2 regions of the Geothrix sp. 21YS21S-2 genome follow, and region 1 is predicted to be linked to the other one. Evidence: riboswitches for the same ligand, from Rfam matches in the RefSeq annotation. Region 1 holds a riboswitch; the other holds the start of a gene.
The links. Region 1 has a riboswitch for S-adenosylhomocysteine ahead of RAH40_RS13155 (PfkB family carbohydrate kinase). Riboswitches for the same ligand answer to the same signal wherever they lie in the genome.

Region 1 (7,031 bases):
TGGTCGACCGTCTCGCCAGGCAGCATCTCGAACTGCATGGAAGGCGCCACGCCGTCGGAGTTCCAACGGGCGAGCCAGCCAGGGAGTCCGCTGTTCTCCATGGAGATGCTTTCGGCCTTGGCCTCCTGCTCTGGGATGTTCGTCGTGCGCTGGTCGCCACGGGCCTGGACGCTGATGCGGTCAAGGCGCTTGCGCAGGAGGACGAGGCGCTCCTCGATGAGGGTCCGTTCGGCTAGCGTGGGCTCCTGGTAGGAGGCTGTCTGCCCCTGGATGGGGCCCGCCGCCAGAGACTGATCCAGTCCCTGACCCTGGGAGCGTTCCTGCTCCAGTTCCAGGTCCGGCTTCTTGTCCTTGTTCTTGGAGGTGGCCTTGTCCTGTTCCCGGTCCGGGTCGATGTCTTCGGTCCCTTCCCGCTCCCCGAGCAGGGCCTCGGCATGCATGCGGTTGGGGGACCCCTTGGGGCCAAGGCGGTATTCCTCCGCGGCGATCTGCTCCTTCAGTTTGGCGATCTCCTTGTCCAGGCGGGTCTTCACCTTCCTGGGCTGCAGGTCGCCGGTGGCGGCCACCACGCGGGTGAAGGCGCCCTCCAGGGTGACCTGGTTGAAGGCCAGCGGCACGAAGACGGTGTCGCCGCTCTGAAGGCCGAAATTCATGTTGCCCAGGCCTTCGGCCCGCAGGGGGTAGAGGTCCACCTGGTGGACGGCCTTGCCGCCGCGCATCACCCGGATCTGGCGGTAGCTGCCGGCGGCGGTGGGGCCGCCCGCGAGGCTCAGCACATTGACAAGGCTGCTGAGGCTGGGGACCAGGTAGCCGCCGGGGCGGTAGACTTCACCCAGGACGAAGACGCGCACCTCCCGCAGCTTCACGACGGAGAGGTCGACCGTGGTCCGGCTGAACTGCTGGGCCACCTTCGCCTGGACGGCGGAGCGGGCCCTGGCCAGGCTCATGCCGGCCACCTTGACCGAACCCACCTTGGGGACCACGAGTTCGCCGCGTCCGTCCACCTGGGCGGGGAGCTCGAAGTTTGCACTGCCGAAGGCGCTGATCTGGATCTGGTCGCCGGCGCCCAGGACGTAGTCCTCGGAGATGCCGCCCTCGGTTCCGGAAGGAGAGCTCTGCCGCGTCGTGAAGAGGTCCTCGGCGAAGCGCTTCGGTCCTCGCTCTTTCGCCTTGGCGGCCTTGATCTCGGCCTGGATGGAGTCCTGCTCGGACGGAGCCTGGCGCGCGCCTTCCTGTGCCTGCAGGGTTCGAGCCGTGGCCGCGGTACCCCGTGGGACGGCATCCGTGGCTGCGGCCCCGCCCAGTTGGGCCGCTGTTGCAGCCTGCCGGAGGCTCTGGAGATCCGGGAGGCCCGGTTCCTGGGCCACGAGGGAGAGGGCCGTGAACAAGACGCCTACATAGCGGGGACGAAGCATGAAATCACCTTTTAATTTTCCAATCCTAGCACCAGCAGGGAACACGCCCTAATAGGTAGGCGCTCGCTTCGTCGGCGTCAACCTTGCGGTCCGCTGTGGAACCTGCCCTCCTCAACCGATATGGATCATTTCCCTGAATGCTCCAATCCGGCTCTCGTACTCCTCGGTGCCCAGAGCCTGCACCCGCTCCGTCCCGAAATCCTGCACCGCGAAGCTGGCCATGACCGTTCCGGCCAGGGCCGCGCGCTTCATGGTGGCCAGGTCCAGCGTCCCGGCGGCCGCGAGGTAGCCGAGGAACCCGCCTGCGAAGGTGTCGCCCGCTCCGGTGGGATCGTGGACCTCCTCCAGGGGGAAGGCGGGAGCGGCAAAGTGCCCCTCGGGGGTGAACAGGAGCATGCCGTACTCGCCGCGCTTGACGACGAGGATCTGCGGGCCGAGCTTGCGGATCGCTGCGTAGACCTTCACGAGGTTCCGCTCGCCCGTGAGGGAGCGGGCCTCGGCCTCGTTCACGAGGAGGATGTCGATCTCCTTGAGGACCTCGAGCAGGGCCCCGCGGGCGCCGTCGATCCAGAAGTTCATGGTGTCCAGGGCGATCCACTTGGGGCGGGGGGACATCTGCCTGACCACGTCCAGCTGGAGGGTGGGATCGATGTTGCCCAGGAAGAGGTACTGGGAGCTGCGGAAGGCCGCGGGAAGGTCCGGCTTGAAGCCCGCAAAGACGTTCAGGTGGGTCTCCAGGGTCCTGGCTTCATTGAGGTCGCTGCCGTACTGCCCCTTCCAGTGGAAGCTGAGGCCGGGGGTCTTGATCAGGCCCGAGAGGTCGATGGGGCGGCCTTCGAAAACCTTGAAATGGTCCGGACCGAAATCCTCGCCGACGATCGCCACCACCTGCACGGGATGAAACCGGCTCGCGCTGAGGGAGAAGTGGCTGGCCGAACCGCCCAGGATGTTGTCCCGGCGGCCCGAGGGGGTCTCGAGGTCATCGAACGCTACGCTTCCAACGGCGAGAAGGCTCATGGGGGTTCTCCGGACGTGGTGGAATGGAGATGGATGCCCACCCTGCGCCCTTGCGGGATCGCGGGGTGAGCGTCGTTGGACGGGACGGAGGCCGCCGAGCCTAGGCCGTCCGGACGGGACGGCTCGCAACGCTCCTCGGTGACATTAGATCCTACCTTGCCGATCCCTTGAGGGGCAACGCCATTCCAGGGCGGTCAGGCCATTCCGTGCTTGGAAAGAATGGCGCTGCGCTGCTTATCAAACTCGGCCTGGGTGATGAGCTGGCTGTCGAAGAGATCCTTGAGTTCGGTGAGCTCCTCCTTGATGCCCTTGGCCGGGGCCGGGGCGGCCTGGCCGGCGGGGTAGGGGGCCTGGGCCATCTGGCCCATGGCGCCGCCCATCTGCTGGCCCATCATGTTGCCCATGCCCACGCCCATGCCCAGGCCCATGCCCATGCCGGCGATGCCGCCCGGGTTCTGTGCGGCCAGGGGCACGGAATCGGCCACCTGCATCTGGGTGTAGGCGCCCATCACGGGGGCCATCATGCCCACCGAGGTTCGCTTGTCCATCATGGCCTCGACTTCCTCGGGGAGGCTGATGTTCTCGATGAAGAGCTTGGAGCACTCCAGGCCCATGGTCTGGAATTCGGGGTCCATCTTCTGGCGAAGCAGGTCCGAGAGGTCGTCGTAGTGGGCTGCCAGGTCCAGGGCGGGGACCTTGGCCTCGCCCAGGGCGTCGGTGAACTTGCTGATGAGGCTCTTGCGCAGCTGCTCGGTGATGTCGTCCTTGGTGTAGACGCCGTTGGTGCCCACCAGCTCCTTGAGGAACTTCTTGGAGTCCTTCACCCGGATGGAATAGATGCCGAAAGCGCGGATGCGCAGCATGCCGAAGTCGGCGTCCCGCATCATGATCGGGTTGGAGGTGCCCCAGCCCAGGTCGTTGTAGAGCCGGGTGTTGGTGAAGTAGACCTCCGACTTGAAGGGGCTCTCGAAGCCGTACTTCCAGCCCTTGAGGTCGGCCAGGATGGGCATGTTCTTCGTGGAGAGGGTGTGGGTGCCGGGGGTGAAGGTGTCGGCGAACTGCCCCTCGTGGACGAAGGTGGCCTCCTGGCTCTCCCGCACCACCAGCTGGGCGTTGTTCTTGATCTCCTGGTTCCGCACGGGGAAACGCCAGGCCAGCACGTCATTTGAATCGTCCAGCCACTCGATGATTTCAATGAATTGGGCCTTGCCCCAGTCCATAAAAGCCATAAAGGCCTCCTCGCGGCATTTGGTGCCGAGGGATTATACCAGGAGCGGAGAAGAACTCTGGGGCGTAGAGAGAGGGGCGCCCTGGTTTCCCTCCAAGCGGTTCTTTTGGCCGGATTGAAGCGTTTGCCAACTATCATCTAGCAAACTCTAGGAGCAGGAATGCCCACTTCACGATCCGCGATGATCACCGGCGTCACGGGCCAGGATGGAAGCTACCTGGCGGAGTTGCTCCTCTCGAAGGGCTATCAGGTCCACGGCATGGTCCGGCGGTCCTCGGCGTTCAACACCAGCCGGATTGATCACCTCCACATGGGTGGGAAGGCGAATCCGAATTTTTTCCTCCATTACGGCGATCTTGCTGACGCAGGGTCCCTGCGGGACATCCTTGATCTTGCACAGCCGGATGAAATCTACAACCTCGGAGGGCAGAGCCATGTGCGGGTGAGCTTCGATCAGCCCGAATACACAATGGAGGTGAACGGAACTGCCGTCCTGAGATTCCTGGAGGCGCTCCGATTCCACCTGAAGCATGGGGGGAAGGCTGCCCGGTTCTACCAGGCGGGTTCCAGCGAGATGTTCGGGAGGGCGAAACCGCCCCAGAACGAGGGAACAAGGTTCGAGCCGCGCTCGCCGTACGCCGTCGCGAAAGTAGCTGCGCACCACGAAGTCGTGAACTACCGGGAGAGTTATGGGCTGTTTCTATGCAACGGGATCCTTTTCAATCACGAGAGCCCCAGGCGGGGCGAGAACTTCGTGACCCGAAAGATCACCCGGGCGGCAGCTAGAATCAAGCTGGGCCTGGAACATCGCTTGACTCTTGGAAACCTGGAGCCAAGGCGGGACTGGGGTTTCGCCGGGGATTATGTTGAGGCCATGTGGCGCATGTTGCAGCAGGAGGAGCCTGACGATTATGTCATCGCCACCGGGGTCTCCAATTCAATCCGCGGGTTTCTGGATCTGGCCTTTGCAACGGTTGGGCTGGATTGGCATGAATTCGTCGATACCGATCCTCGCTTCCTCCGGCCCTCAGAGGTAGACGACATCGAGGGCGACGCATCCAAGGCCCGGGACCTTCTGGGTTGGAAGCCGACCATGGATTTCGCATCGCTGGTCGAGATGATGGTCGAGGCGGACCTGGAACTGGCAAGGACCGAAATCAGGACCGAGGGCTGAAGGCGGGTGGCCCACCCATCACCGCAACCCAGGACAGAAGAATACCGGGCCTCTCTTTTGTTCCCGGTCGCACCTTCAGGGCTTTCGGCCCTAGGCAAGTGCCGGTTGGCTGATGCCATGGGCTGAAGCCAGGTCCTCCTGGCTTATTCCTGCCTTGAGGCGTGCCGTTCGGATCGGGTTGCGGATGGGAGCCGGGTTGAAATCCTGGGGATGCTCCAGCATCTCCCGGTCAAACCGGTGATGGCCTGCCGATCCGCATCGTCAGCGGGGACCCCTTGGCGGATTCGCCGCAACCCTGCTGACGGGTTATAGAACCTTTCAGGGGCGTCAATATCCCTTCACTGCTTTTTCCGCCCCCTCGGCACCTCTGGATTGGGAATCCGCGTCTTCGTGAACACCGCGCGCGTATCGCTGTCCACCACGCACCGCCACCCGCGGCTCTCCCCCGGCATGCGCAGGTCCACCTCCCACCCCCCGGTGGCGCCGTTCAGGTGCACCCTCCGGGCGCTGACGGCGATGCCGCTGGTCTCGTGCTCGGCGATGGCCCGGGCCTCCCGGGCGGTGCCCACGGGGCGGGCCAGGGCCGCGGACCCCAGGAGGAGGAGGGCGGCGAGGAGGGGCCTCACTTGGCTTCGGGGATGCCCAGCTCCCTGAGCCAGGCGGCATGGACCGAGGGGCGCTCGCTGCGGACCCCCTCCCGGCGGAGGGTGTGGAGGCGCAGGGCGCCGTCCCGGAAGCCCAGGAGGATCCCCTCCCGGCCTTCCCGGAAGTGGCCCTGGGGGCAGGGGGAGGCCGAGGGAAGGGCCCAGGCCACCTTCAGGAGCCCCCGGGGGGTCTCCAGGAAGGCGTTGGGCCAGGGATCGGCCACGGCCCGGATGAGGTTGAAGGCCTCGTGGAGGGGATGGGTGAGGTCGAGCTGGCCGTCCTCGGGGGCCCTGCCCCCGAAGTAGCTGGAGGCGCCCAGGCCCTTCTGGGGGATCCGCTTGGCGGTGCCGTCCACCAGGCCGGGGACGAGGGCCTTGACCAGGGTCCTGGCGGCCGCGGCGGAGCGCAGGGTGAGGCTGAGGGCCGTCTCGTCCCAGGCGATGGGCAGGGGGGTCTGGCCGATGATGTCGCCGTCGTCGGGCCGGGAGGTCATGGAGTGGAGCGTGATGCCGGTGGCCGTCTCGCCCTTCACCAGGACCCAGTTGATGGGGGCACGGCCCCGGTAGGCGGGCAGGAGGGAGCCGTGGAGGTTGTAGGCGCCCTTCTTGGGCAGGTCCAGGTACCGCTGGTGGATCATCTCCCGGAAATAGAAGCTGAAGAGGAAGTCCGGCGCCATGGCGGCCACGGTCTTGTAAACCTTGTCGCTGTTGAAGTCCTTTTCCATGTGCACGGCGATGCCGTGCTTCTGGGCCAGGGCCGCGGGCGGGGTGAACCAGGCCTCGTCGGGGCGCTGGGGGTAGGTGAAGAGGGCCTGTACGTTGATCCCGGCCTCCAGGAGTCCGGCCAGGGCCTCGTGGCCGACGGAGGAATAGGCGCAAACGATGGCTGTGGTCATGGGCTGTCCTCCCGGGGCGGTCCATTCTAACCTCCGGACCGTTCCCTGCCGTATTCTGAACCAGGAGGTTCCGTTCCTGTAAAGTCGTTGGCGGAGGGCTTGGGTTTGATGGACATTCGGACGTTCTTGGCCGCCGGCCTCCTGGGGATCGTTTCCCAGGCCCAGACGGCGCCCGCCCAGGCGGATCCCTTCTTCCTCCCCTCGGAGGCCAGGGCCTACATCCTCAAGGCCACGGGCTCCGCCCCCACCACCCAGACCAAGCTGCAGGACCTCCTCCAGACGCTATTCCTGAAGCGCGCCGATGGCGGCATCGGCCTGGTCTACGACAACTCCCGCACCCGCACGGTGGCCGAGGTGTGGACCGACGGCAGGGCCAACTGCCTGTCCCTGACCGCCTTCTTCGTGGTGGCCTGCCGCGCCATGGGGATCCACGAGGAATACGCGGAGGCCCTGAACACGAACCACTGGCGCAAGGCCGGGGGGATCATCCGCTTCGAGCGGCACGTGGTCGCCCTGACCCCCGCCCCGCCCCACAACGACCTCATCGCCGACTTCGTGCCGGAACTGCGCAAGCGCTACGGCACCTACAAGGTCGTCGTCCTTCCCGAGACCCGGTTCCGGGCCCTCTTCTACAGCAACCGGGCCGTGGAGTGCCTC
Region 2 (7,031 bases), 2.5 Mb from region 1:
GCCGCGACGGCCTGCACCAGGGTGACGCCCGCCGGGAAGGTCCACTTGGCGGGCCCGAAGGGCGCGCCGCCGAGTATCTGGCCGCGGAAGGTGTCGTTGGTGGCGATCTGGGTGGGATCCAGGAGCAGGACGATGGGGGCGTCGTCCCCGCCCACCTGCTTCCAGTTGGTGGTCTTCCCGCTGAAGATGCCCTGCAGCTCCTCCCGGCCGAGCTCCAACAGGAGCACGTCGGGGCTGGTGACCACCTGGATCTGGTCGATGCCGATCTGGAACCGGGTGATCTCCTCCTCGGAGGGCACCCGGAGGTTCTTGGCCTTGATGGAGGCCACCCAGTCCTCCCAGGTGAGGCCGCCCGAGGCGGCTTCCACCTGCCCGGCGTCCAGGAGGCGCCAGGCTTCGGGGCTGCGGGCGTCCTTGAGGACCAGGTGGATGCCCGTGGCCTTCTCGAAGGTCCCCTGGATGCGGTTGAAGATGTTCTGGGCGGGCGTGATGCCCACCGCCAGGACGAGGTCCTGGGCCCGGAGGCAGATGGCGGCGAAGGCGATGATGCAGATCCGGCCCACGTTCATGGGAACTCCTTATAGGCTGGAGGAAACGTTCGTCCTGCAGATCGTCACCCCTCCCTTATCGGAGTCTTCGTGATTCTCTTGATTTCCTCAGCGAAGAAATTGGATTTCGACCGGCCCGTCCCGGAGGTCCCCATTTCCCTCCCGGTCCACCTCCCGCAGGCCCGGACGCTGGCGGGCCTCCTGAAAAAGCTGGATCTGGGAGCCCTGGGCAAGCTCATGGCCATGTCCGAGGACTTGGCCGCTCTGACGGCAGGCCGCTACCGGGCCTGGAAACCCCCGTTCAGCCCGGCCAACGCCCGGCCGGCCGCCCTCGCCTACAGCGGGGAGGCCTTCAACGGGCTGGGCGCCACCGGCATGGACGCCGCGGACCTCGCCTTCGCCCAGGACCGCCTGCGCATCCTTTCGGGCCTCTACGGCCTGCTTCGCCCCCTGGACCTCATCCAGCCCTACCGCCTCGAGATGGGCGCGCGCCTGCCCAACCCCAAGGGCCCCGACCTCTACGCCTTCTGGGAAGGGACGCTCACCCGGGCCCTGAAGGCGGCCCTGGACGGAGGCCCCCTGGTGAACCTCGCGTCCGGGGAGTTCTCCCGGGCCGTGGCGCTCCCGGCCCGCACCTTGACGCCGGTGTTCCTGGACGGCGGCAAGGTGGTGAGCTTCCACGCCAAGCGGGCCCGGGGCCTCATGTGCCGCTTCGCCATCCTGAACCGGATCAGGGAACCCGAAGGGCTCAAGTCTTTCGACTCGGAGGGCTACGCTTTCGACCCCAAGGACAGCACCGGCGACCGCTGGGTCTTCCGGCGATAGGCTTTTCCAGGGGTGGTGCCGATCTTCGAGATCAAGGCCGCGAACCGAGGGGCCCAATTTCCAGGACTTCCCGGATTCCGGATCAGAGGAACTGTCCCGCCTTCCCCGCTTCCCGCGGCACGCCGTTCACGAACACCTCCAGGATCCCCTCCGCAGCCAGGCCGGGGTGCTCGTAGGTGGCCATGTCGCGCACCTTGGCCGGATCGAACAGGACCAGGTCCGCGTGGCACCCGGGCTTGACCAGGCCCCGGCCCGCAAGGCCGAAGACCTCCGCGGGCAGGCCCGTCATCCTGTGCACGGCCTGCTCCAGGGTGAAGAGGTTGCGCTCGGCCACGTACACGCGGAGGAAGCGCGCGAAGGTGCCCCAGAGGCGGGGATGGGGATGGACGTCGTGGGGCAGGCCGTCGGAGCCGACCATGCAGCGGTCGAAGGCCAGGAAGCGCTCCACGTCGGCCTCGTCCATGTGGAAGTAGATGGCTCCCCCGGGCTTGAGGCGCTCCAGGGCCTGGGCCTCGGTGCAGCCCCAGCCCTTGGCCACCTGGGCCAGGGTGTGGCCCGCGGCCTTGGGATGGGGCAGGGACCAGGAGACCAGCACCTTGCTGGACTGGGAGGCGAAGGCCGGGTCCAGCACCGTGGAGCCCGCGGTGTAGGGGTAGGCGTCGATGGCGAAGGGGACCCCGGCGCCCTCCTCCGCGTAGAGGCGCAGGAGCTCGCTGCTGCGGCCGCGGTTGGCCCGGCCTGCGACCTTCTGGTGGCTGAGCACCAGGAAGGCCCCGGATTCCCGGGCGCAGCGGAAGGCTTCGCGGGTGGCGCCGGCCACGCCGTCGAACTCGTCGCGCACGTGCATGGCGAGGCGGCCGCCGTGCCTCGCCGCGGCCCGGGCCAGGGCCACCACCTCGGCGGTGTCGGCGCCGCTGTTCGTGGGGTAGGCCAGGCCGGTGCTGAGGCCGCGGGCGCCGGCCTCCATGGCCTCCTCCACGTCCCGCACCATGGCCCGCAGCTGCCCGGGGTCCGCGGGCCCCGACCAGTCCTCCATGGTGCGCACGCGCAGGGTTCCGTGGCCCACCAGGGCGGCCACGTTGGTGGCGAGCGGGGCGTCCTGGAGGGCCCGGGCGTAGGCGGCGAAGGTGGGGAACGTGAAGTCCTCCGCACCGCCCAGGAGGTCGAGGGGGGCGGGGGGGGCCTGGAGGGGGGAAAGGGGCGCCAGGCTGATGCCGCAGTTTCCCACCACCACGGTGGTGACCCCCTGGCTCGACTTGGGGAGGATGGAATCCGCGCGGAACACGGCGCGGTCGTCGTGCGTGTGGGTGTCGATGAACCCCGGGGCGAGCACCTGGCCCTGCGCGTCCAGCACCGCCGCGGCGCGGGCCGGGCCCAGGTCCCCCACGGCATGGATGCGGCCGTCCAGGAGCCCCACGTCGGCCTTGAAGCGGGGGCCTCCCGTCCCGTCCACCACCAGGGCGTTCCGGATCAGGGTGTCGAAGACGGGCTGGGGGGCGTCCATGTCATTGCCAGGATACCTGAGATTGCGTATCATTGGGTACTTCCGAGAGGCGCTGCAAGGCATCTCCATGTCCCAGGCTCGGAAGCCTGTGCTCCCAACGGCGCTTACCTTGAAACCTCAGCCGGGTTCGCGGGTAGGCGCGGGATCGCCGCCCGGTGTCCCCACCCGGCAGCCGCCCAGGAGTTCCCATGACCGCCACCACCACCGACTTCCAGGTCGCCGACCTGTCCCTGGCCCCCTGGGGCCGCCGCGAGATCGCCATCGCCGAGACTGAGATGCCCGGCCTCATGGCCATCCGCGAGGAGTACGCGGGAGCCCAGCCCCTCAAGGGCGCGCGCATCGCGGGCTCGCTGCACATGACCATCCAGACCGCGGTGCTCATCGAGACCCTGATCGCCCTGGGCGCCGAGGTGCGCTGGGCCTCCTGCAACATCTTCTCCACCCAGGACCACGCCGCCGCCGCCATCGCCCAGGGCGGCACCCCGGTCTTCGCCCTCAAGGGCGAGAGCCTGGACGACTACTGGGACTTCACGCACCGCATCTTCGCCTTCAAGGAGGGCGCGGCCAACATGATCCTGGACGACGGCGGGGACGCCACCCTCCTGGTGCACCTGGGCGCCCGGGCCGAGAAGGACGCCTCCCTGCTGGACAACCCCGGCAACGAGGAGGAGCGGGCGCTGTACGGCGCCATCCGCCGCACCCTGGCCACCGATCCCGGCTTCTACTCCCGGCAGCTGGCCGGCATCAGGGGCGTCACCGAGGAGACCACCACGGGCGTCCACCGCCTCTACCAGATGGCCGAGAAGGGCGAGCTGAAGTTCCCCGCCATCAACGTCAACGACTCCGTGACCAAGTCCAAGTTCGACAATCTCTACGGCTGCCGCGAGTCCCTGGTGGACGGCATCAAGCGCGCCACCGACGTCATGATCGCCGGCAAGGTCGCCCTCATCTGCGGCTACGGCGACGTCGGCAAGGGCTGCGCCCAGGCCATGCGCGCGCTGAGCGCCCAGGTGTGGGTGACCGAGATCGACCCCATCTGCGCCCTGCAGGCCGCCATGGAGGGCTACCGGGTCGTGACCATGGACTACGCCGCCGACAAGGCCGACATCTTCGTCACCGCCACCGGCAACCACCACGTCATCGACCACGCCCACATGGCGAAGATGAAGGACCAGGCCATCGTCTGCAACATCGGCCACTTCGACAGCGAGATCAACATCGCCTCGCTGGAAGGCTACCGTTGGGAGGAGATCAAGCCCCAGGTGGACCACGTCATCTTCCCCGACGGCAAGCGCATCATCCTGCTGGCCAAGGGCCGCCTGGTGAACCTGGGCTGCGGCACCGGCCACCCCTCCTACGTCATGAGCTCCAGCTTCGCCAACCAGACCCTGGCCCAGATCGAGCTGTGGACGAAGAAGGGCGAGTACGCGGTCGGCGTCTACACCCTGCCCAAGAAGCTCGACGAGCACGTGGCGAGGCTCCAGCTGAAGAAGCTCAACGCCCAGCTCACGGAGCTCTCCGAGACCCAGGCGAAGTACATCAACGTTCCCGTGGAAGGGCCCTTCAAGCCCGAGCACTACCGGTACTAGTGCTCTTCGACGCGCACTGCCACCTCCAGGACGAGCGCTTCGGCGCCGGGCTGGAGGCGGTGCTGCGCCGGGCCGCCCAGGCCGGGGTGACGCACATGGTCTGCTGCGGCACCCGGGAAGGCGACTGGGACCGGGTGCTGGAGCTGGGCCGCCGGCCGGAGATCCTTCCCATGGCGGGCCTGCATCCCTGGTACGTGGACGGCGCGTCCCCGGGCTGGGCGGCGCGGCTGGAGGCGGCCTTCGACGCCGGCGCCGGCGCGGGCGAATGCGGCCTCGACTTCTCCGACGGCAGGCCCTCCCGGGAGCTCCAGGAGGAAGCCCTGCGCGCCCAGCTCGCCCTGGCCATCCGGCGCGACCTCCCGGTCTCCCTGCACTGCGTGAAGGCTGCGGGGCGCCTGCTGGAGATCCTCCGGGAGACCGGCCTCCCCGCCTCGGGCGGCCTCGTGCACGCCTTCTCCGGCGCCCCCGAGGTGGCCCTGGAGTTCCAGGCCCTCGGCCTGCACCTGTCCTTCGGGCGCGCCCTCACCGTTCCCGGCGCGAGGCGGGCCCACGCCTCCCTGGCGGCGCTGCGTGAGGACCGGATCCTCTTCGAGACGGATTCCCCCGACCTGCCCCCGGAGGGAGTGACCGGCCCCAACGAACCCGCCAACCTGGCGCGGATCGCCGCCGCTTCCCCCCGCCCGGTGCCCGCCCATGAAAACGCTTCGCGCCTCTTCAGGAGATGGTTGAGATGAGATGGTACGCCCGCACCGAACAGCTCCTGGGCGCCGAGCCCCTGGCCCGGCTCCAGGACGCGCGGGTGGCCGTCTTCGGCCTGGGGGGCGTGGGGTCGTACGCCGTGGAGGCCCTGGCCCGCGCCGGGGTCGGGCACTTCCGCCTGGTCGACTACGGCGCGGTGGACGCCACGAACATCAACCGCCAGCTCTTCGCCCTGCACTCCACCCTCGGCCGGAAGAAGGCGGACCTGGCCGCGGAGCGCATCCTGGACATCAACCCGGACTGCGACGTGGACGCGCGGCCCGGATTCCTGGACCCGGACACCGTGGACGGCTTCCTGGACCCGCGCCCCGACATGGTGGTGGACGCCATCGACTCCCTCAACTCCAAGGTCACCCTCCTGGAGGCCGTGCACCGGCTGGGCATCCCCGTGGTCTCCAGCATGGGCGCCGGCGGCAGGATGGACGCGTCCCAGGTGCGGGTCGGGGACATCTCCGAGACCCTCATCTGCCCCCTGGCGCGGGTCGTGAGGCTGCGCCTGCGCAGGCGGGGCGTGGCCTCGGGCATCCCCTGCGTGTACTCCGTGGAGCCCGCCCTCAACACGACGCCCTACGAACCCGCGGACGTGGGCGAGCACCACGGCACCGGCCGCAAGCGCCAGCCCATCGGGACGGTGTCGTACATGCCGGCGCTGTTCGGGCTGCGGGTGGCGCAGGAAGTGATCCGGAGGCTCCTAGGCTAGATGCCCCGCCACCCAGGCCGCCACCGGGATGCTCAATCCATTTCCCAGCAGCTTGTAGCGCCCCTCAGCGGACACCTCCTCCGGGAACGCCGGGGGAGGCTCCCACCCCAGCAGCCGCGCGGTCTCGGCCACCGAGAACCGGCGCACGCCGCGCTCCGTCTCCAGGAAGGACCCGCTGCCGACGTAGCGCCGACCGTAGCCGCCGATGAAGCATGCGGTGCGCGTGGCGTCCTCCGTCACCAGATCCAGGCCGGGCCGGTGCCGGAGGGCTTCGCCCAGGTAGAGGCCGGGGTCCTCGACAGGGTCCAGGAACCCCCGCAGGGGCGCCGTCGGGAGGCCGGGGAGCTCCCGTCCCTCCAGGGTCCTCCGGGAGGCCACCACGAAGGCCCGGGGCCGCTGGTTGGGCAGGCCGAAGCGCTGGGGGTCGAGGGTGTATTCCAGCGCATGGAAGCCGCCCTCCCGGAGCCGGTCCGTGAGCAGGGCGTGGGCCCCGGAGCCCAGGAAGCCCTCCACGGACTCCAGCACCAGGTGCTCCGGCGGGTGCGCCGCCAGGAGCTCCATCAGGCGGAGGAAGGCCCGGGAGCGCGGGTCCTCCAGATCCTGGCGGTTCCCCATGCGGCAGAAGGGCTGGCAGGGCGGGCTCATCGCCCAGGTGTCGGCCCCGTGCCGCAGGATTTCCGCGGCGGGCACGGTGGCCAGCTCCCGGGCGGTGGGACGTTCGCCCCAGATGCGGGCGTAGGTGGCCAGGGCCGGCGGGCTGATGTCGTAGGCCGCCGCGATCGTGGCACGTGCGCCGAAGGCGCGGCGCCAGCCGCCCATGCCCGCGAAGAACTCGATGACGCGAAGGTGCCCCATGGCGACCATGCTAGCGGGAAGCGGCGAGGGTCCGGGCGCTGGCCCAGTAGGCGACGGCCCCCACGAGGAGCCCCGCCGGCACATCCACCAGGTAGTGCGCCCGGAGGTACACCACCGCCGGCAGCATCACCGCCGTCACCACCGCCAGCGGCGCGAACAGCGCCTTCACCTCCCGCCGGGCCCAAAGCGTGAACAGCGTGGCGACCGCGATGTGGGAGCTGGGGAAGGCCCCGCCGCGGATCTCGCCGCCC

Region 2: it holds a riboswitch for S-adenosylhomocysteine, as region 1 does, so the genes downstream of both, ahcY (adenosylhomocysteinase) here and RAH40_RS13155 (PfkB family carbohydrate kinase) in region 1, are expected to answer to the same signal.

The regions. Positions count from the first base shown of each region.
Region 1 covers NZ_CP132910.1:2,985,280-2,992,310, reverse strand. Annotated here, with positions in the region: gene RAH40_RS13160 (SLBB domain-containing protein) at 1-1,415, opposite strand, end outside; gene RAH40_RS13155 (PfkB family carbohydrate kinase) at 1,527-2,432, opposite strand; S-adenosyl-L-homocysteine riboswitch at 2,493-2,575, opposite strand; gene RAH40_RS13150 (SPFH domain-containing protein) at 2,627-3,661, opposite strand; gene gmd (GDP-mannose 4,6-dehydratase) at 3,821-4,834, shown strand; gene RAH40_RS13140 (hypothetical protein) at 5,173-5,460, opposite strand; gene RAH40_RS13135 (formyltransferase family protein) at 5,457-6,374, opposite strand; gene RAH40_RS13130 (tetratricopeptide repeat protein) at 6,483-7,031, shown strand, end outside.
Region 2 covers NZ_CP132910.1:244,988-252,018, forward strand. Annotated here, with positions in the region: gene RAH40_RS01135 (substrate-binding domain-containing protein) at 1-569, opposite strand, end outside; gene RAH40_RS01140 (YaaA family protein) at 639-1,373, shown strand; gene RAH40_RS01145 (amidohydrolase family protein) at 1,456-2,877, opposite strand; S-adenosyl-L-homocysteine riboswitch at 2,916-2,990, shown strand; gene ahcY (adenosylhomocysteinase) at 3,066-4,466, shown strand; gene RAH40_RS01155 (TatD family hydrolase) at 4,466-5,200, shown strand; gene RAH40_RS01160 (tRNA threonylcarbamoyladenosine dehydratase) at 5,197-5,925, shown strand; gene RAH40_RS01165 (DNA cytosine methyltransferase) at 5,917-6,780, opposite strand; gene RAH40_RS01170 (phosphatase PAP2 family protein) at 6,791-7,031, opposite strand, start outside.